One region of the Janthinobacterium sp. 1_2014MBL_MicDiv genome, then DNA from elsewhere that is predicted to be linked to it. Evidence: predicted binding sites of a transcription regulator. Region 1 holds the regulator's gene; each other region holds the start of a gene.
What was found. Region 1 encodes sigma-54, which starts transcription at its own class of promoters, with help from an activator protein. Its sites were predicted from a motif close to TGGCANGNAANCTGCTTT; they were not measured.

Region 1 (4,209 bases):
GCCATCCATCACGGCGATATACGGTTTCGGATAGAAATGGATTAAATGATTTAAAGCATATTCTTCTGTAAAGAAATCTTCCAGCAATGCACTGCCACCCTGCGGCGTGGCCCGGCCCGCATCGTAAAAGAAGCGGATGTCGCCGCCGGCGCACAGGGCTTTTTCGCTGCTCGAGCGTATCACCACGGCGTCCACCTGCGGATCGTCGCGCCAGGCCAGCAAGGCGGCACTCATGGTGCGCACCATCTCCAGCGACAGGGAATTCAAGGCTTTCGGGCGGTCGAGCACGATGTGCGCGGTGCGGTTGCGGATGGAGGTGTGGACGAAGTCGCTCATGGCAGGCAGGCAAGAAGTGAAAGTGCCAACATTCTAGCGCCTGCAGGAGCAACCTTGCGTTCGGCCAGGCGATCCGTGCGCAAGGGTGACGGGCGCAAAAAAGGGCGCAAGATGTGCGCCCTTAGTTGATCACAACTGCGAGAAGCGGGTGGCCTTAGACGGCGACGACGGCTTCATCCTCTGAGTTGTCTGGCAGATGCTTGATCGCCTCTTTACCGTGCCCTTGCACTTTGCTTTTGTATTTCATCACTTGCCGGTCCAGCTTGTCGATCAGGGTATCGATCGCGGCATACAGGTCTTGCGCCAGGCTTTCCACATAGACGGTCTTGCCACTCAGACGCAGGTTGACTTCGGCCTTTTGACGCTTTTCTTTCTCTTTGAGGTTGTCCACGGTCAGAATCACGGCGATATCGATAACGTGATCGAAATGACGTTTCACGCGCTCCAGCTTCGTTTGTACGTATTCACGAATGGCTGGTGTCACTTCGAGATGATGTCCGCTGATGGTGAGATTCATACACACTCCTAAAGATGATCGGGTTCGTGCGGTATCCATCGTATCCGGCCCGCAGAGGAACCGAAAAAACTACAAGCACTTACGCAGACTCACTGGCGGAATTTTCAACGCTTCCCGGTATTTGGCAACAGTACGTCGCGCAATCACCATGCCTTGTTCTCCCAGCATGTCCGCAATCTTACTGTCGGATAAAGGATTTTTAGGGTCTTCTGCTCCTGTCAGTTGCACGATCAATGCCCGTATCGCCGTCGATGACGCTTCGCCCCCCGCTTCGGTGGCGACGTGGCTACCAAAGAAATATTTCAACTCGAACATGCCGTGCGGGGTCAGCATGTACTTTTGAGTTGTTACCCGCGAGATAGTACTCTCGTGTAAACCCAGTGTATCAGCTATTTCACGGAGCACAAGGGGGCGCATGGCAACGGCCCCATGCGAGAAAAAGTTCTTTTGTCTTTCTACTATCGCCTGCGCCACGCGCAGGATCGTGTCGAAGCGCTGGCGCATATTCTTGATCAGCCACTTGGCTTCCTGCAACTGTGCACCCATGGCGCCTTCGCCCTTGCCCTGCTTGAGCAGGTTGGCATACATGGCATTGACGCGCAGGCGCGGCATGACGTCATTGTTCAGCGTCACCTGCCAGCCATTGCGCGCGCGCTTGACAACCACGTCCGGCACCACGTAGTCGGAAACGTCGGAAGCGAACACGGCGCCCGGGTGCGGATTGCACAGGCGAATCACGGTCTGCGCCTCGCGCAAGTCTTCGTCGTCGCAATCGAGGGCTTTTTTCAGCTTGTTGAAATCGCGCTGGGCAAACCAGGCCAGGTGCTTTTCCACGATGACGATGGCCATGCGGCGCGTCACCAGGGCGATATGCGGCAAACGCTTGATTTGCAGCGCCAGGCATTCGGAGGCGTTGCGCGCCCCCACGCCTGGCGGATCGAAGCTTTGCAGCAGCGCCAGTGCCGTGCGCAGCTCGTCGGCGTCGATGTCCAGCTCCGCCGGCAGGCGCGCCAGGATGTCGTCGAGCGACTCTTCCAGGTAGCCATTGTCGTCGAGGGCGTCGATGATCAGCTCGACCAGCGCGCGGTCGCGCAATTCGAGCACCGTCACGCGCATCTGCTCCATCAGGTGTTCGCGCAAGGTGCAGTGATGGGCTTCGAGTTGCGGACGGGCATCTTCGTCGTCGGGCGCCTTGCCACGGCTCGCTTCGCTCCAGTCGCTGTCGCCGCCATCCATGGCGGCCGGACTCTCGCCCGCCTCGCCGTCAAACCCATCCGCTTCGGCCGGCGCGGCGGGCGCCTCCTGGCTCGGTGGCTGGGGCGGTGCCTCGGCCGGCGCGGCCGTCGAACTCAAGGCGCCATCGGACAGCAGGCGCAACGAGCGGTCGAGCGGATCGTCGAGACGCTCGAGCAGGGGATTGTCCGTCAACAGCTGCTCTAGCTCCTGGTGCAATTCCAGGGTAGACAATTGCAACAGGCGTATCGATTGCTGCAACTGCGGCGTCAGTGCCAAGTGCTGCGAGGTGCGCAGCTGCAATGATTGTTTCATTGGCTCACATGCGGAAGTGTTCGCCCAGATAGACCCGGCGTACCGACTCGTTCGCGATGATGTCGTCGGGGCGTCCCGACGCCAGCACCGAGCCCTGGTTGATGATGTAGGCACGGTCGCAGATACCCAGCGTCTCGCGTACATTATGGTCGGTGATCAGCACACCGATATTGCGCTCCTTCAAGAAACGCACGATGCGCTGGATTTCGATCACGGCGATCGGGTCGACGCCGGCGAACGGTTCGTCGAGCAGCACGAAACGCGGGTCCGTGGCCAGCGCACGGGCGATTTCCACGCGGCGGCGCTCGCCGCCCGACAGCGACAGGGCCTGGTTCTCGCGCAGCTTTTCAATCTGCAAGTCGGCCAGCAATTTATCCAGGCGCTCCTCGATCTCGGCCTTCGTCAACGGACGGCCTTCGACGGTCTGGATTTCCAGCACGGCGCGGATATTGTCTTCCACCGTCAGCTTGCGGAAAACGGACGCTTCCTGCGGCAGATAGGACAGGCCCATCTGCGCGCGGCGGTGGATCGGCAGCCTGGAAATATCCACGCCGCTGATATCGATGGTACCGCCATCCGACGGCACCAGGCCGACGATCATGTAGAACGAGGTGGTCTTGCCGGCGCCGTTCGGCCCCAGCAGACCCACCACTTCACCGCATTCGACTTGCAGCGAAACATCATGCACGACTTGCCGCTTGCCATAGGTCTTTTGCAGCCCGCGGACGATCAGGGTACTGCCGCAACGTGTATTTTCCATTATTTCTTTCCTGGCGCGGGCGCCGCCGGCGCTTTCTCCGCCGCGGGTGCCTTGGTCTTCGGCTGGATCACCATGCGCACGCTACCGGCGCCCGGGGCGCTGGTGCCGCTGTCACTGTTTTCCATCTTGAACACTTCGTTGCGGCTGTCATATGAAATGAAGGCGCCATTGGCCACATCGGTGATTTTCGTGCCTTCCAGGCGCGTCAGCTTGGCCTTGGAAAACAGTTTCACCACTTCCGTCTTGTTATCGTATTCCACGCGCTCCGCTTCGCCTTCGACCCACAGGTCGCCCGCGCCATCGCGCTTCTGGCGGAAGGTGGCCAGCTTGCCCGGATCGGCCCAGAAGGTGATGAACTGGTAGCCTTGCGGGTCTTCCGTGATCAGGGCCCGCCCCGCCTTCATGGTCAAGGTGCCCTTCACCAGCACCACGTCGCCCGTCAGAGTACGGACTTGCTTGATGTCATCCATCTGGCCGCGCTGGGCCGTGATGACGGCTTCCTTCTCGGAATCGGCCTTCTCGGCATGCGCCGCACCCATCACGCCCAGCGAGCAGACGGTCGACAATAGAGTCAACAGCAAGATGTTCTTCATATTATGGTTTCCTTGTTTCATTCTGTCAGTGTGCCGCCGCGGCCGGGCGCGGTTTCGGCGGGAGGACGATGCGCAGCGCCTGCTGCACTTCCACCACACCGGTGGCGTTATTGGCTTTCATGCCCACGCCGGTCACGTGGGAGACCCCCATCAGCATGTCGACCGGCACGTCCGTTTCCATGCGCTCTTCATCGGGGAACACCGTCAGTGCTTCCGTCTTGAGCGTCAGGTTCTGCGCCTTGGGACTGGCCACGCGGTCGATCACGACCTTGCGGTGCAGCTGCAATCGGGTATTGCCCTCGTCGATATGCGCCAGCTCCGCGTTCATGTTCATCGGCGGCATGCCGGGCGTCAGCTTGCGCACGAAAGGCTGGTCGATATCGGATGAATCATCGGCCGGGTAATGCGTGAGCTTGGTGCCGGATACGATATAGCTGGGCTTGCCAGTCAAATCC
Region 2 (4,209 bases), 2.6 Mb from region 1:
CAGCGCAATCCCGTCACCTGCCGCGCTTCCGACGTCTTGCAGCATGGCACCGGCTATTGTTATGCGAAGAGCCACCTGCTGGCCGCGCTGCTGCGCGCCAATGGCATTCCTGCCGGCCTGTGCTACCAGCGCCTGGCCGTCGGCGAGGTGGGGCCGCCGTTTTGCCTGCATGGCTTGAACGCCGTGTATCTGCAGGATTTCGGCTGGTACCGCATCGATGCGCGCGGCAACAAGCCGGGCGTCGACGCCGCCTTCGTGCCGCCGCGCGAGCAGCTGGCTTTTCCCGTGCTGGCGGCCGAGGAGCGCGACTTGCCCGAAATCTGGCCGGAACCGTTGCCGCAAGTGGTGGCCGCGCTGACACGGCACGCCACCGTGCACGACGTGGCCGCGCACTTGCCCGATCTGCAGATGCTGCCCAAATAATGCAAAAGTAAAAATAATCTAAAGAAAGCAATAATGAAAATAGTCTATATGAGTCTGATGGGCGTCCTGCTGCTGGCCGGTTGCGGCAGCAAGGGCGAGAGCGGCGGGCAATCGAGCGCCGCGCGCCTCGATGGCAAGGAAAAGGGCAGCGAGTTTCTTGCCTATGAGCACAACGTCAGCGTCGATACGCATGAGGCCCAGGTGCGGCCCCTGTATGAAAAAGTGGTCGCCGCCTGCAAGGCCGATACGGACAATGGCTGCCTGCTGCTCGATTCAGGCATCGACAGCGGCCGTTACGTGCACGCGCGCATCAGCATGCGGGCCAAGCCGGCCGGTATCAGGAAGCTCGTCGCGCTCGTTGCCGCCGAAGGCGACGTCATCAGCCAGGGCACCAAGGTGGAAGACCTGGGCCGCCCCGTGCTCGACAGCAAGAAGCGCCTGGACATGCTCAAGCAATACCAGGCGCAGCTGCAAGACCTGGAAAAGCGTTCGGGCGCGAATGTCGACGCCCTGATCAAGGTGACCAAGGAACTGGCCACCGTGCAGGTGGAGCTGGAGCAGGCGACGGCGGCCAACGCGCTGTTGATGCAGCGCATCGACACTGACTTGCTGAACGTGGCCATCAGCGCCGAAGGCCGCCAGTCGTTCTGGACGCCCGTCAAGCGCGCGCTGGGCAATTTCACGGAGAACCTGTCGGAAGGCGTGGCCAACGCCATCACGGCCATGGCCTACATCCTGCCATGGCTGCTCGCCTTCGTGCTGCTGTTCCCGCTGGGGCGCAAGGGCTGGCGCCGCCTGCGCGGCGCGCCGCGCAAGGCTTGACGCGCCCGGCGCACCGTTTTACGGCAAGTTGAAACCTGGCTGCACAGTCCTTGTGCAGCCAGGTTTTTTTTCGTGCGGGATTGTCTCGGGTGCACCATGGCGTGGCGCGCGCCCCGTGCCGCACGCCTGCCGGCGCTGGCATGCATTCTGCTTTAACAACAGCGTATGCCCCAGTCCGACAACCACGCACCCACCACAGGAGTCTTCATGTCACGACGCATCATCTTGAAAGCGGCAGCAGCAGGCGCACTGGCCCTGGCCGCCTCGGCATTCACGCAGGCGGCGCTGGCCGCCGACACGATCAAGGTGGGCATCTTGCACTCCTTGTCGGGCACCATGGCCATTTCCGAAACGTCGCTGAAAGACGTGGCCTTGATGACGATTGCGGAAATCAATGCCAAGGGCGGCGTGCTGGGCAGGAAGCTGGAAGCCGTCGTCGTCGACCCGGCATCGAACTGGCCGCTGTTCGCGGAAAAGGCGCGCCAGCTGGTGGCGCAGGACAAGGTGGCTGTCGTGTTCGGCTGCTGGACGTCCGTGTCGCGCAAGTCGGTCTTGCCGGTGTTCAAGGAACTCAACAGCCTGCTGTTCTATCCCGTGCAATACGAGGGCGAGGAACTGGAAAAGAATGTGTTTTATACGGGCGCCGCACCGAACCAGCAGGCGATCCCGGCCGTGGAATACCTGATGAGCAAGGATGGCGGCGGCGCCAGGCGCTTCGTGCTGCTGGGCACGGATTATGTGTATCCGCGCACCACCAACAAGATCCTGCGCGCCTTCCTGAAAAGCAAAGGCGTCAAGGACAGCGATATCAGCGAGGTCTACACGCCATTCGGCCACGCCGACTATCAAACGATCGTCGCCAACATCAAGAAGTTTTCCGCGGGCGGCAAGACGGCCGTCATTTCCACCATCAATGGCGATTCCAACGTGCCGTTCTACAAGGAGCTGGGCAATGCGGGCTTGAAAGCCACCGACGTGCCCGTCGTCGCGTTTTCCGTGGGCGAGGAAGAGCTGCGCGGCATCGATGCCAGGCCGCTGCTGGGGCATCTGGCGGCGTGGAATTATTTCGAATCCGTCAAGAATCCCGTCAACACGGCCTTCATCAAGCAGTGGAAGGCGTACGCCGTGGCACAAAAGTTGCCGAACGCGGCTTCGGTCGTGACGAACGACCCGATGGAAGCGACCTATGTCGGCATCCACATGTGGGCACAAGCCGTGGAAAAGGCGAAATCGACGGACACGGACAAGGTGATCGCCGCCATGGCGGGCCAGAGCGTGAAAGCGCCATCGGGCTTTACCCTGACCATGGATGCGACGAATCACCACTTGCACAAGCCCGCGATGATAGGCGAGATCAAGGCCGATGGGCAATTCAATGTCGTGTGGAAAACCAGGGAGCCGATACGCGCCCAGCCGTGGAGTCCATTTATCAAGGGCAATGAGGGCAAGCAGAAGCTGTAGGCGCTATTTACCCACCAGCAAATGCCGGGGTCGGATCCTGAGGGGCCAACCCCAGTCCTCGCCTTTGGGGTAAGCGCTCGCCCCGTGCAGTTTTTCCATGGAACTTACAATGAGGTTCATCCCCAAACTGCTGCTCCTTGCCTGTCTATTGATATCCCCGCTCGCGCAGGCCGCCATCCCTCCCGACCTGCTCAAGCCGCTGGCCGGCGACGATGCCGACACGAGGGTCGCCGCCGTCGCGCAGATCGCCGCCCTCGCCACGCCCGAGGCCATCCGCGTCCTGCAAGCCTTGCAGGACGACGCCTTGCATGCGGCGCCCGACGGCCAGGTGTATATCGTCGATGGCGAGCAAGCGTATGACCCGGCAAGCGGCAAGAGCGTGCCGCTGCCCGATGGCATCGATGGCGTGATGGTCAACAACCGCTTGCGCGCGGCCGTGGCGGGCGCCCTGTCGGGGCTGAAGCTGCTGGCGCCGGAACGGGCCACGCGCCTGGCTGCCGCGCAGGCGCTGCAACAGGCCGTCGACCCCGCGCAGCTCCCCCTGATCCGCACGGCGCTGGCGCAGGAAAACGATGCTGACATCAAACAGGTATTGCAGGTGCTGATCGCCAGCGCCAACCTGCAGGCGCCGGACGCGGCCACGCGCAGGCAAGCCGTGCAGGCGCTGGCGGGCAGCAGCGATGCGCGCCTGCTGCCCGTGCTGCACGCCATGCTGGAGCGCGGTGCCGATGGCAAGGCCAGCGAGCCCGATGAAGCCGTGCAGCTGGCGGCCATCGACACCATGCGCCAGATCAAGGGACGAGTGTCGCGCATGGAGATCGCCGGCAATGTGTTTTACGGCATCTCGCTGGGCAGCGTGCTGCTGCTGGCGGCGCTGGGCCTGGCCATCACATTCGGCTTGATGGGCATCATCAACATGGCGCATGGCGAACTGCTGATGATAGGCGCTTACACGACGTATCTGTGCCAGCTGTTTTTCCGCACCTACTTGCCCGCCATGCAGGATGCGTATTTGCTGGCCGCCTTGCCGGCCGCCTTTCTCGTGGCCGGCCTGGTCGGCGTGGCGCTCGAGCGCACGGTGATCCGCTGGCTGTACGGGCGGCCGCTGGAAACCCTGCTGGCCACCTCGGGCATCAGCCTGATCCTCATGCAGCTGGTGCGCACGATCTTTGGCGCGCAGAACGTGGAAGTGGCCAACCCGGCCTGGATGTCGGGCGGCGTCACCGTGCTGGGCGGCCTCGTGCTGCCGTACAACCGCCTGGCCATCATCGGCTTTGCCATCGTCGTCGTGGCGGCCGTGTGGCTGATCCTGAACAGGACGCGGCTGGGCCTGTTCGTGCGCGCCGTCACGCAAAACCGCCGCATGGCCGACTGCGTGGGCGTGGCCACGGGCAAGGTCGACATGCTGACCTTTGGCCTCGGTTCCGGCATCGCCGGGCTGGGCGGCGTGGCGCTGTCGCAGCTGGGCAATGTGGGGCCGGACCTTGGGCAAAGCTATATCGT
Region 3 (4,209 bases), 240 kb from region 1:
GCGTTGCGCAACCTGGCCCTGCGCAGCGGCGTGGAAGACGTCGACACGCTGGTCGCCATGCTGATCCAGTCCGAACGCTTCGGCACCAGCATGGGCGACTCCTTGCGCGTGCATTCGGAAAACCTGCGCAGCAAGCGCAGCCTGCTGGCCGAGGAGGCGGCGGCCAAGATCGCCCTGAAATTGCTGTTTCCCCTGATTTTTTGCGTCTTTCCCACCCTCATGCTGGTCCTCATGGGGCCGGCCGTGATCGAAGTCTATCGCGTACTCGTGCCGGCCATGGCCAGCCGCTGAAAGGAGATACCATGCGTTCGACGATTTCCCGCCTGGCCGCCGCCTGCGCCTGCCTGGGCCTGGGCGCCTGCGCCAGCCACACGGCGCCCGCGCCGCCGCCGTTGTCGCCGCTGCCTGACGCCGACAGCGCCTATGCGGCGGGGCGCCAGTCCTTCGACCGGGGCGACCTGCCCGCCGCGCAGGCGGCGTATGAGCAAGCGCTGCGCAGTGCGCCGCGCCATGTGCATGCGCGCAACGCGCTGGCCGTGCTGCACGCGCAGCGCGGCGAGCATGACGCCGCCATCGCCCATTGGCTGGCCCTGACGCAGGAAGCGGGCACGCCGCGCCCGCAGCAGGCCTATCTGTTCAGCAATCTCGGCCACGCCTATGCCTTGAGCGGCCGCGATGCGCTGGCCTTGCCCGCGCTGGAACAGGCCTGCCTGCTCGATCCGTTCAATGCGCTGGCCTGGCAGCACCTGGCGCAAGTACTGGAACGGCTGGGGCAGCACGAGCGCGCCGCCGTGATGCGGCGCCAGGCAAACAGCTTGCAAGAGCACGACCCGCGCCGCGATGCGGCCCTGTTGCGCGGCGCGGCGGAACCCGTTGCGCTCGCGCCGGTAGCGGCGGCACCGGCCATGGCGCGCGTGGAAATCACGCAACGCGACGGCATGGCCCTGTTGCGGCGCGTGCCGGCGATGGAGCGCGGCGTCCCCATTGCTGTCGCTGCGCCGGCAACGGCGGCGCTGGCCGGCGCGCCGCGTCCGCGCCTGGAAATCCTCAATGGCAATGGCGTGCCGGGCATGGCCGCCGCGCTGGCGCGCAGCCTGGCCGGCGGACCCGTGCAGGTGGTGCGCCTGGGAAATGACAGCTCGTTCCAGGTGGCGCGCACGCGCGTCGAATACCGGCCCGCGCAGGAGCAGGCGGCGCGCCAGCTGGCCCGCCAACTGGGGATGCCGGTGCAAACCCTGCCCGCCGACTGTCCCGCCAGCGAACTGCGCCTGATACTCGGGCGCGACTTCGGCGACCCCGCCACCTTGCACCGTTACTATCTGCAGCAGCTGCAACTGGCGCGCCAGGCGCTGGCGCGGTTGGGCTGAAGCGCAGCCGCCCAAGCAAAAACACGCGGCGCCCTGGCGGGCGCCGCGTGTTTTTGCTTGCTGCTAATTATTTGGGTTGCCGCCGCCGCGTGAAGGCCAGGGCCGCCAGGCCAGTGCCTAGCAACAGCAGGGTGGCCGGTGCCGGCACCACGACGATCACGGGATCGATCACGACGATATCGGTGCGCGTGGACTTGGAAAAATTCAAGGTGTAGCTGCCGGCCGCCAGCGCGAAGTTCGACGTCAGAGAAAATTGCGCCAGGCCATTCGTGAAGGCGCGCCCTGTGGACGGATCGTTGGTGCCGGCCGTCATGTTCAGGCTGAACGGATCCAGGCTGCCCGCGCCGTGGTTGCCGTTGATGTCGCTGCCATTGTTGGCGTCGCCATCGGGCGCGAACTGGAAGATCACGCCGTCGGCATTGGCATGCGACAGGCAGCCGACGGGGCTGGCGCTGTTGCATGAGATATTGAAGATATCCATGATCGACACATTGGACTTGTCGCCCATCGCCGTCACGCTGGTGCGCAGGTCGCGCCGTCCCATGAAGCTGAAGGTGATGAAGCCGGCGCTCGACAGGGTCAGGTTGACGGAGCCGGTCAGCGTGTCGCCGGCCGTGGCCGAGGCGGCGCCCACCGTGTTGCGCTGCGCCTCCGAAACGGCCAGCACGGTGGATCCAGTGCCGTTGAGCATGTTGCCGAAGGCGTGGGCATCGCCGCGCGCAAACTCCAGTGCCGTGGTGGGGGCGTAGTGGTTCTGCGGCAGGCCCGTGCAACCGCTGCCGGAACACACTTGCGGCACGTCGGCATTGGCGGCCGGGCCCGTGTTGACGGCGCGCGGATTGACGGCCACGCCGCCCTGGAAAAAGGCGCTGTCGCTGGCGTTGCGGTTGGCGCCGGCCAGCGACAGCGCGCCGGCGCTGGTGGTGATGCGGAAATTGCTCAACTCATTGACGGCCAGGCCGTACGCCCCGGCATGCGCCTGGCCGCTGGCCAGCAGGCTTGCCGCCGCCAGTGCGCCCAGCCAGCCCAGGGTCTTGCTTCGTGTGTGATCGACATTCATCGCAGCCTCTTATCGTGGTCAGTCTCGGAAAATCCGGGGGGATAAAGAATCCAGGACGACTTGCCTGGATTCATCTCGTAGACGGAGATAAGCAGCTTGCGTGCCACACAAGAAAATCCTGTCGAATCAAACGCTTGCGCAAAGCGGGTTGGACTGGTGGAAGCAAAGTGTAAGAATGGCCGACGCCGCTTGCCGGCCGGTCGCTACCGCGCCTCAGGTGCCGCGGTGGTAGCCGAGATGCCCACCGGAATTGCGCGCGCAACCGCAGCCGATGCGCGCCACTTCCTCGCCTGCCGTCAGTTTCCAGTTGGTAATCGTCGTATGCTGCCAGTCGATGTCGCTTTTCTTGACAGGTTTTACCGTCAGGGTGCGCGCTTGCGCATCCGCGTATTCCATCAGCTCCTCGTCGTCGGCGATATCGAAATGGCGGTGGATCAGGGAAATGCCGAAACGCTCGAGCGCGCCGTAGCGCTGCAGCACGTCGCGCAGCTCGCGAAAGCAGGCCACGTCCTCGGGCAGCAAGGGATTGACGGCGGAAATATCGGCGACGGGCTGCCACTGCATGGCGTGGATGTTCAGGCTGTGCATGATAGGCTCCTGTGCCCCGTGATGATAGGCCCAGGCCGCCGGAGGGGCGCCGGCACGCCTGGCGAAATGCCCATCGTGGCCGTAAGGCTGCTGCGGCGCTTGCGCCAGATCAAAGGTGCGGCAGTCGCCCCTCGCCCGGTAAAATAGGCCATGGCAAACAAAACTCCCACCTTCCCCGGCGCGCGCACGGGCCGCGGCCAGGTCCTGGCCGTGCTGCTGTCGAACCGCGACCAGTCCGGCGCCGAACCGCTGCAAGGCCGCGTCTCGCTGGCCGCCATCGTCAAGGCGTTAAAGCGCAAATACCATTGGCCGATCGAGACGCACAGCTTCCCCGCCAATACGCAGGACGGCCGCGCCAGCTGGGCAACCGTCTACAGCTTGCCGGACAAGGTCATCGAGACCGCGCTGGACCACGGCGGCCGGGAGTGGCTGGAGAGCAGGTCAGTCGCCAGGCGCTAGTGAGAGGGCAAGGTTGGGCCAGGCGCCGCCGCGGGCACGCCGCTGCCGCCCATGCCACATGGCTTTATTCGAGGCGGAAGCCGACCTTCAGCGTGACCTGGAAGTGCGCCACCTTGCCATCGACGATATGCCCGCGCGAATCGGTCACTTCATACCAGTCCATGTGCTTGACCGTGAGCGCCGCCTTGGCAATGGCATCGCGGATCGCCTGATCGCTGCTCTCGGTCGATGTGCCAACCAGTTCGATCAGCTTGTAAGTGTGTGCGGACATGATGTTTCCCCAGTAGGAAAGCCGGACATCGAAAGGTTCTTCTTTGCTAACAAGCACCCATCTTGCGCCTAATCGCAGCCGCAGTCATTACGCAGTGCAGCAATGCGTCGCGTGAGGCTTACCTGAAACAGCGGGCCTGAAACATCGCTGAAGGTAAGGTGTCTGGAAGGCAAAACCGAGTCTGCCATCCAGATGCCGATCAGCAGCTATAGGACATCAACTCGACAGGCGAGCCTTTATTCTGTCTAATATTTCCTGTTGTGGTTTCAGAAAGGCTATCCTCGCTTGCGGCATGCAGTTGGCGGCGACGTAGTCGCTGTATGCACCGTCACGCAAGCCCTTATCGATTGCACCCCGTTTACATTTGTCTGCGATGGCATGTATATTCGAATAGGTGTTGTAATTATATTTCTCTGGATGGGCTATGTAGTTCTCATATTTTTCCTGCATGCTCACTAACTTTT
Region 4 (4,209 bases), 2.8 Mb from region 1:
TATCGGCGCGCGCTACCTGACCCAGGTGGCCGGCCATGACGTGACCTTGCGCGCGCGCATCGACAACGTGGCCGACCGCAGCTACTGGGCCTCGGCCGTCTCCTCGTTCGACGCGGGCAGCCTGGTGCTGGCTGCGCCGCGCACCTTTGTCGTCTCGGGCAGCGTGGCGTTCTAAATCAGCCTGCGCCGGCCTGCGATAAAGCTGCCCGTCCCCGTGGCAGCTTTTTTTTCGCGTGCGCGCCTGTGCCGGCACGCCCGGTTCGGCGACAATGCCCGCATGAAACTCTCCCCTGCCCTGCTCGTGTCACTGGCCCTGTCCCTGCCCGCAGCTGCCCAGCAGCAAGTTGCCTGTCCGTATGCTGCCTGGAAAAGCGGCTTCAAGGGCGATGCGCGGGCCCAGGCCACGTGCTTGTTGCGCCCCGTCAAGCTGTATGCGCGCCTGGGCGCCAGTGCGCCGCTGCCCGCCTTTCTCGACAGCCACGTCGGCCAGCGCACGGACATCGCCCCGGCCAGCCTGCGCGCGTATCTGTCCACGCACGGCATCGATGAAATGGCCGTCGGCGGCGCCGTCGACGCGCCGCTGTCGCGCGCCGTGGGACGGCTGGTGGCGCCCGTGGCCCGCTATTTCGTCATCCACGACACCAGCTACCCGAATTTCCTGCTGGACGCGATTCCCGCCCACATCAACGACGCCAGCTGGGATTTCAACGACTTTACGCTGCGCAATCCCGCCCTGGGCGGCGGTCCGAAAGGCCATGTGTATGTGAACCGCCTCGGCGATTCGCTGGCGGTGCGCGACTTTGGCACGGCCGGCTACGCCAGCAAGCTGGAAAAGGACAAGCCGTCGCTGACGGGCCTGTTCCTGCACGTGGAGTTGGTGCAGCCGCGCCGTTCCGTGCCCGGCGGCGGCAAGGGCAACGATGGCCTGGCGCCCGACCCCGGTTTCACGCCGGCGCAGTATGACCGCCTGGCCTTGCTGTACCTGGCCGCCAGCGTGCGCAAGGGCACGTGGCTGATTCCCGCCTTCCACGCCGTGCTCGACACGGGTTTTGCGAACGGTCATGATGATCCACAGAACTTTTCCCTGGCCGATTGGTCAGCCTCGCTTGCGCGCCTGGAGGCGGCCCTGCGCCAGGCCAATACTGGACAATAATGCGTTTCCCTGACGGCTGATTTGGCGCATACTATTAAGCGCATAGCCATTCCTGCCAGGGAGTTCAGGTGAGTAACGCCACGCATCATCACGCGGATCGTCGGGCAGCCGCAGGCCCGCCGCTGGCGCGCGCGCAGCGCATCTTTGCCATGCGCGACGCCGTCCTCACTGCCTGGGAAGACCGCGTGCGCGCCTGCGTGCGCGGCGCCGACCAGCTGCTCACGCCCATCCTCATCAATACCTTGCCGGCCTTTTTCGACAACCTGGCCGAGGCCCTGACGCCCGGCCATCCGCGCGAAAACGCCGCCAGCAACAGCAATGTGCCGGCCGTGCATGGCAACGAGCGGGCGCGCATGACCAATTACGGGCCGGAACAGGTGATCCAGGAATACCAGATCTTCCGCGACTGCTTCGCCGCCGTCGCCCACGAGTCCGGCATCACCTTGCGCCGCAAGGACTGGTGCGTGATCAACGAATCGATCGACGTGGGCATCCGCGAATCGATACGCGAATTTACCAGCATGCATGAAGGCTTCCGCCGCCGCATCGCGGCCGGCCTGTCGCACGACATGCGCAATCCGCTGGCCGTGATCAGCACCAGCGCCCAGTTGCTGCTCAGGCCAGCGGAACCGGAACGGGTGGCCGTGCTGGCGCACAAGATTGCCGAACACAGCAAGCGGCTCGACAGCATGATCGAGGAATTGCTCGACACCCTCAGCTACCACCAGGGCCAGCAGCTGCCGCTGGTGCTGAGCCAGTTCGACGTGCTGCCGCTGGTGCGCGCCGTGGCCAGCCAGGTCAACCTGCAGCGGCCCGATAAATGTATTGTCAATGGACAATCTGTCGTCGGCTGGTGGTGCGAGAATTCGCTGCGGCGCGCGCTGGAAAACCTGCTCAGCAATGCCCTCAAGTACGGCGATGACGCCGCCATCGGCTTGCATGTGGAACAGACGCACGAACGCATGATCATCACCGTGCACAATGGCGGCCACCCGATCGCGCCGGAACAGGCCGAGCGCATCTTCGACTACCTGCGGCGCGAAAACCATGGCCCGGCGCCAGGCTGGGGCATCGGCCTGCCCTTCGTGCAAAACGTGGCCGAAAGCCATGGCGGCAGCATCGCCGTCGACAGCTCGCCCGAGACGGGCACGAGCTTCATTTTCGACTTGCCCGTCGATTGCCGGCCCTTCGTCCATCCGGCCGACTTCCCCAGAAACTGACAAGTAACGCACCAATACGGTGCAGATGACGGATTTACGCCACAAAAGTGGTCATTTTTTACACAATTTCACGCGTGCGGCATTGCTGCGGCATTGGCACACTTCCTGCTGAGCTATAGTCAGACCAAGGCTCAAGGGGAAATCACAACATGGCAAATTTTTTCAATGAAATGACTGCAGATGACGTGGGTACGGACGGCAAGGTACGTGAACACTATCGTGAATTTAATAGCTGGCTGGAGCAGCAATCCCCCGACACCATCGCCCGCAAGCGGGCCGAAGCCGACCTCACCTTCCGCAGGGTCGGCATCACCTTTGCCGTGTATGGCGACGATGCCGGCACGGAACGTCTGATACCGTTCGACACCATCCCGCGCATCATCCCGGCCGCCGAATGGGCGCAGATGCAGACGGGCCTGGTGCAGCGCGTGCAGGCGCTGAACATGTTTATCCATGATATTTATCATGAACAAAACATCATCAAGGCCGGCATCATTCCCGCCGAGCAAATCTACAAGAATGCCCAGTACCGCCCGGAAATGCAGGGCATCGCCGTCGCTTCCGACATTTACGCCCACATCGCCGGCGTCGACATCGTGCGCGCCGGCCAGGGTGAATTCTATGTGCTCGAAGACAATCTGCGCGTGCCATCCGGCGTCTCCTACATGCTGGAAGACCGCAAGATGATGATGCGGCTGTTCCCGGAACTGTTTGCGCGCAACCGCATCGCCCCCGTCGACCACTATCCGGACATGCTGCTCGACAACCTGCGCTCCGTGGCGCCGATGGGGATCGATGACCCCACGGTCGTCGTCATGACGCCCGGCATGTACAACTCCGCCTACTTCGAACACGCGTTCCTGGCCCAGCAGATGGGCGTGGAACTGGTGGAAGGCAAGGATTTGTTTGTCAACGATAACTCGGTCTACATGCGCACGACGCGCGGCCCGAAGCGCGTCGACGTCATCTACCGCCGGGTCGACGACGATTTCCTCGATCCGCTGGCGTTTCGGTCGGACTCGTCGCTGGGCGTGCCGGGCCTGCTGTCCGTCTACCGCGCCGGCAGGGTGACGCTGGCCAACGCCATCGGCACGGGCGTGGCCGACGACAAGTCGATCTACCCTTTCGTGCCCGACATGATCAAGTTTTACCTGTCGCAGGAGCCGATCCTCAACAACGTGCCCACCTACCAGTGCCGCAAGCCGGCCGATCTGTCCTACGTGCTGGCGAACCTGGCGCAACTGGTCGTCAAGGAAGTGCATGGCGCCGGCGGCTACGGCATGCTGGTGGGCCCGGCGTCGAGTGCCGCGCAGATCGAGGACTTCCGCCAACGCCTGCTGGCCAATCCGGGCGGCTACATCGCCCAGCCCACCTTGGCCCTGTCCGCCTGCCCCACGTATGTCGAGGCCGGCATCGCGCCGCGCCACATCGATTTGCGTCCATTCGTGCTGTCCGGCAAGACGATTTCCATGGTGCCCGGCGGCCTGACCCGCGTGGCGCTCGGCGAAGGTTCGCTGGTGGTCAATTCCTCGCAGGGCGGCGGCACCAAGGATACGTGGGTGCTGGAACCATCGTCCGTCTTTGCAGGAGAAAAAATATGCTGAGCCGCACCGCCGATCATTTGTTCTGGATGGCCCGCTACACGGAGCGGGCGGAAAACACGGCGCGCATGCTCGACGTCAACATGCAAACGTCGATGCTGCCGCAGTCCGAGCAGGATGCCGAACAGGGCTGGCGCGCCACCCTGGGCATTTCCGAACTGCAGAGCGCGTATGACCACAAATATGGCCGCTTCCACACGCGCGACGTGCTCGACTTCATGGTGCGCGACCCGAA

Region 2: a site for sigma-54 is predicted at 1,382-1,399, ahead of urtA (urea ABC transporter substrate-binding protein). Genes of this name have one in related genera too.
Region 3: a site for sigma-54 is predicted at 2,516-2,533, ahead of YQ44_RS25580 (EDSAP-1 family PEP-CTERM protein). Genes of this name have one in related genera too.
Region 4: a site for sigma-54 is predicted at 2,468-2,485, ahead of YQ44_RS12525 (circularly permuted type 2 ATP-grasp protein). Genes of this name have one in related genera too.

The regions. Positions count from the first base shown of each region.
Region 1 is NZ_CP011319.1:5,657,427-5,661,635, forward strand. Features, by position in the region: gene YQ44_RS24495 (enoyl-CoA hydratase/isomerase family protein) at 1-336, opposite strand, end outside; gene hpf (ribosome hibernation-promoting factor, HPF/YfiA family) at 491-853, opposite strand; gene YQ44_RS24505 (RNA polymerase factor sigma-54) at 923-2,401, opposite strand; gene lptB (LPS export ABC transporter ATP-binding protein) at 2,406-3,161, opposite strand; gene lptA (lipopolysaccharide transport periplasmic protein LptA) at 3,161-3,754, opposite strand; gene lptC (LPS export ABC transporter periplasmic protein LptC) at 3,780-4,209, opposite strand, start outside.
Region 2 is NZ_CP011319.1:1,836,709-1,840,917, forward strand. Features, by position in the region: gene YQ44_RS08210 (transglutaminase-like domain-containing protein) at 1-423, shown strand, start outside; gene YQ44_RS08215 (DUF4349 domain-containing protein) at 457-1,245, shown strand; gene urtA (urea ABC transporter substrate-binding protein) at 1,453-2,706, shown strand; gene urtB (urea ABC transporter permease subunit UrtB) at 2,816-4,209, shown strand, end outside.
Region 3 is NZ_CP011319.1:5,896,956-5,901,164, reverse strand. Features, by position in the region: gene YQ44_RS25590 (type II secretion system F family protein) at 1-291, shown strand, start outside; gene YQ44_RS25585 (LytR C-terminal domain-containing protein) at 303-1,367, shown strand; gene YQ44_RS25580 (EDSAP-1 family PEP-CTERM protein) at 1,435-2,427, opposite strand; gene YQ44_RS25575 (hypothetical protein) at 2,641-3,015, opposite strand; gene YQ44_RS25570 (hypothetical protein) at 3,166-3,474, shown strand; gene YQ44_RS25565 (dodecin) at 3,539-3,745, opposite strand; gene YQ44_RS29205 (hypothetical protein) at 3,962-4,209, opposite strand, start outside.
Region 4 is NZ_CP011319.1:2,851,050-2,855,258, forward strand. Features, by position in the region: gene YQ44_RS12510 (TonB-dependent receptor) at 1-175, shown strand, start outside; gene YQ44_RS12515 (hypothetical protein) at 278-1,153, shown strand; gene YQ44_RS12520 (sensor histidine kinase) at 1,222-2,373, shown strand; gene YQ44_RS12525 (circularly permuted type 2 ATP-grasp protein) at 2,523-3,977, shown strand; gene YQ44_RS12530 (alpha-E domain-containing protein) at 3,971-4,209, shown strand, end outside.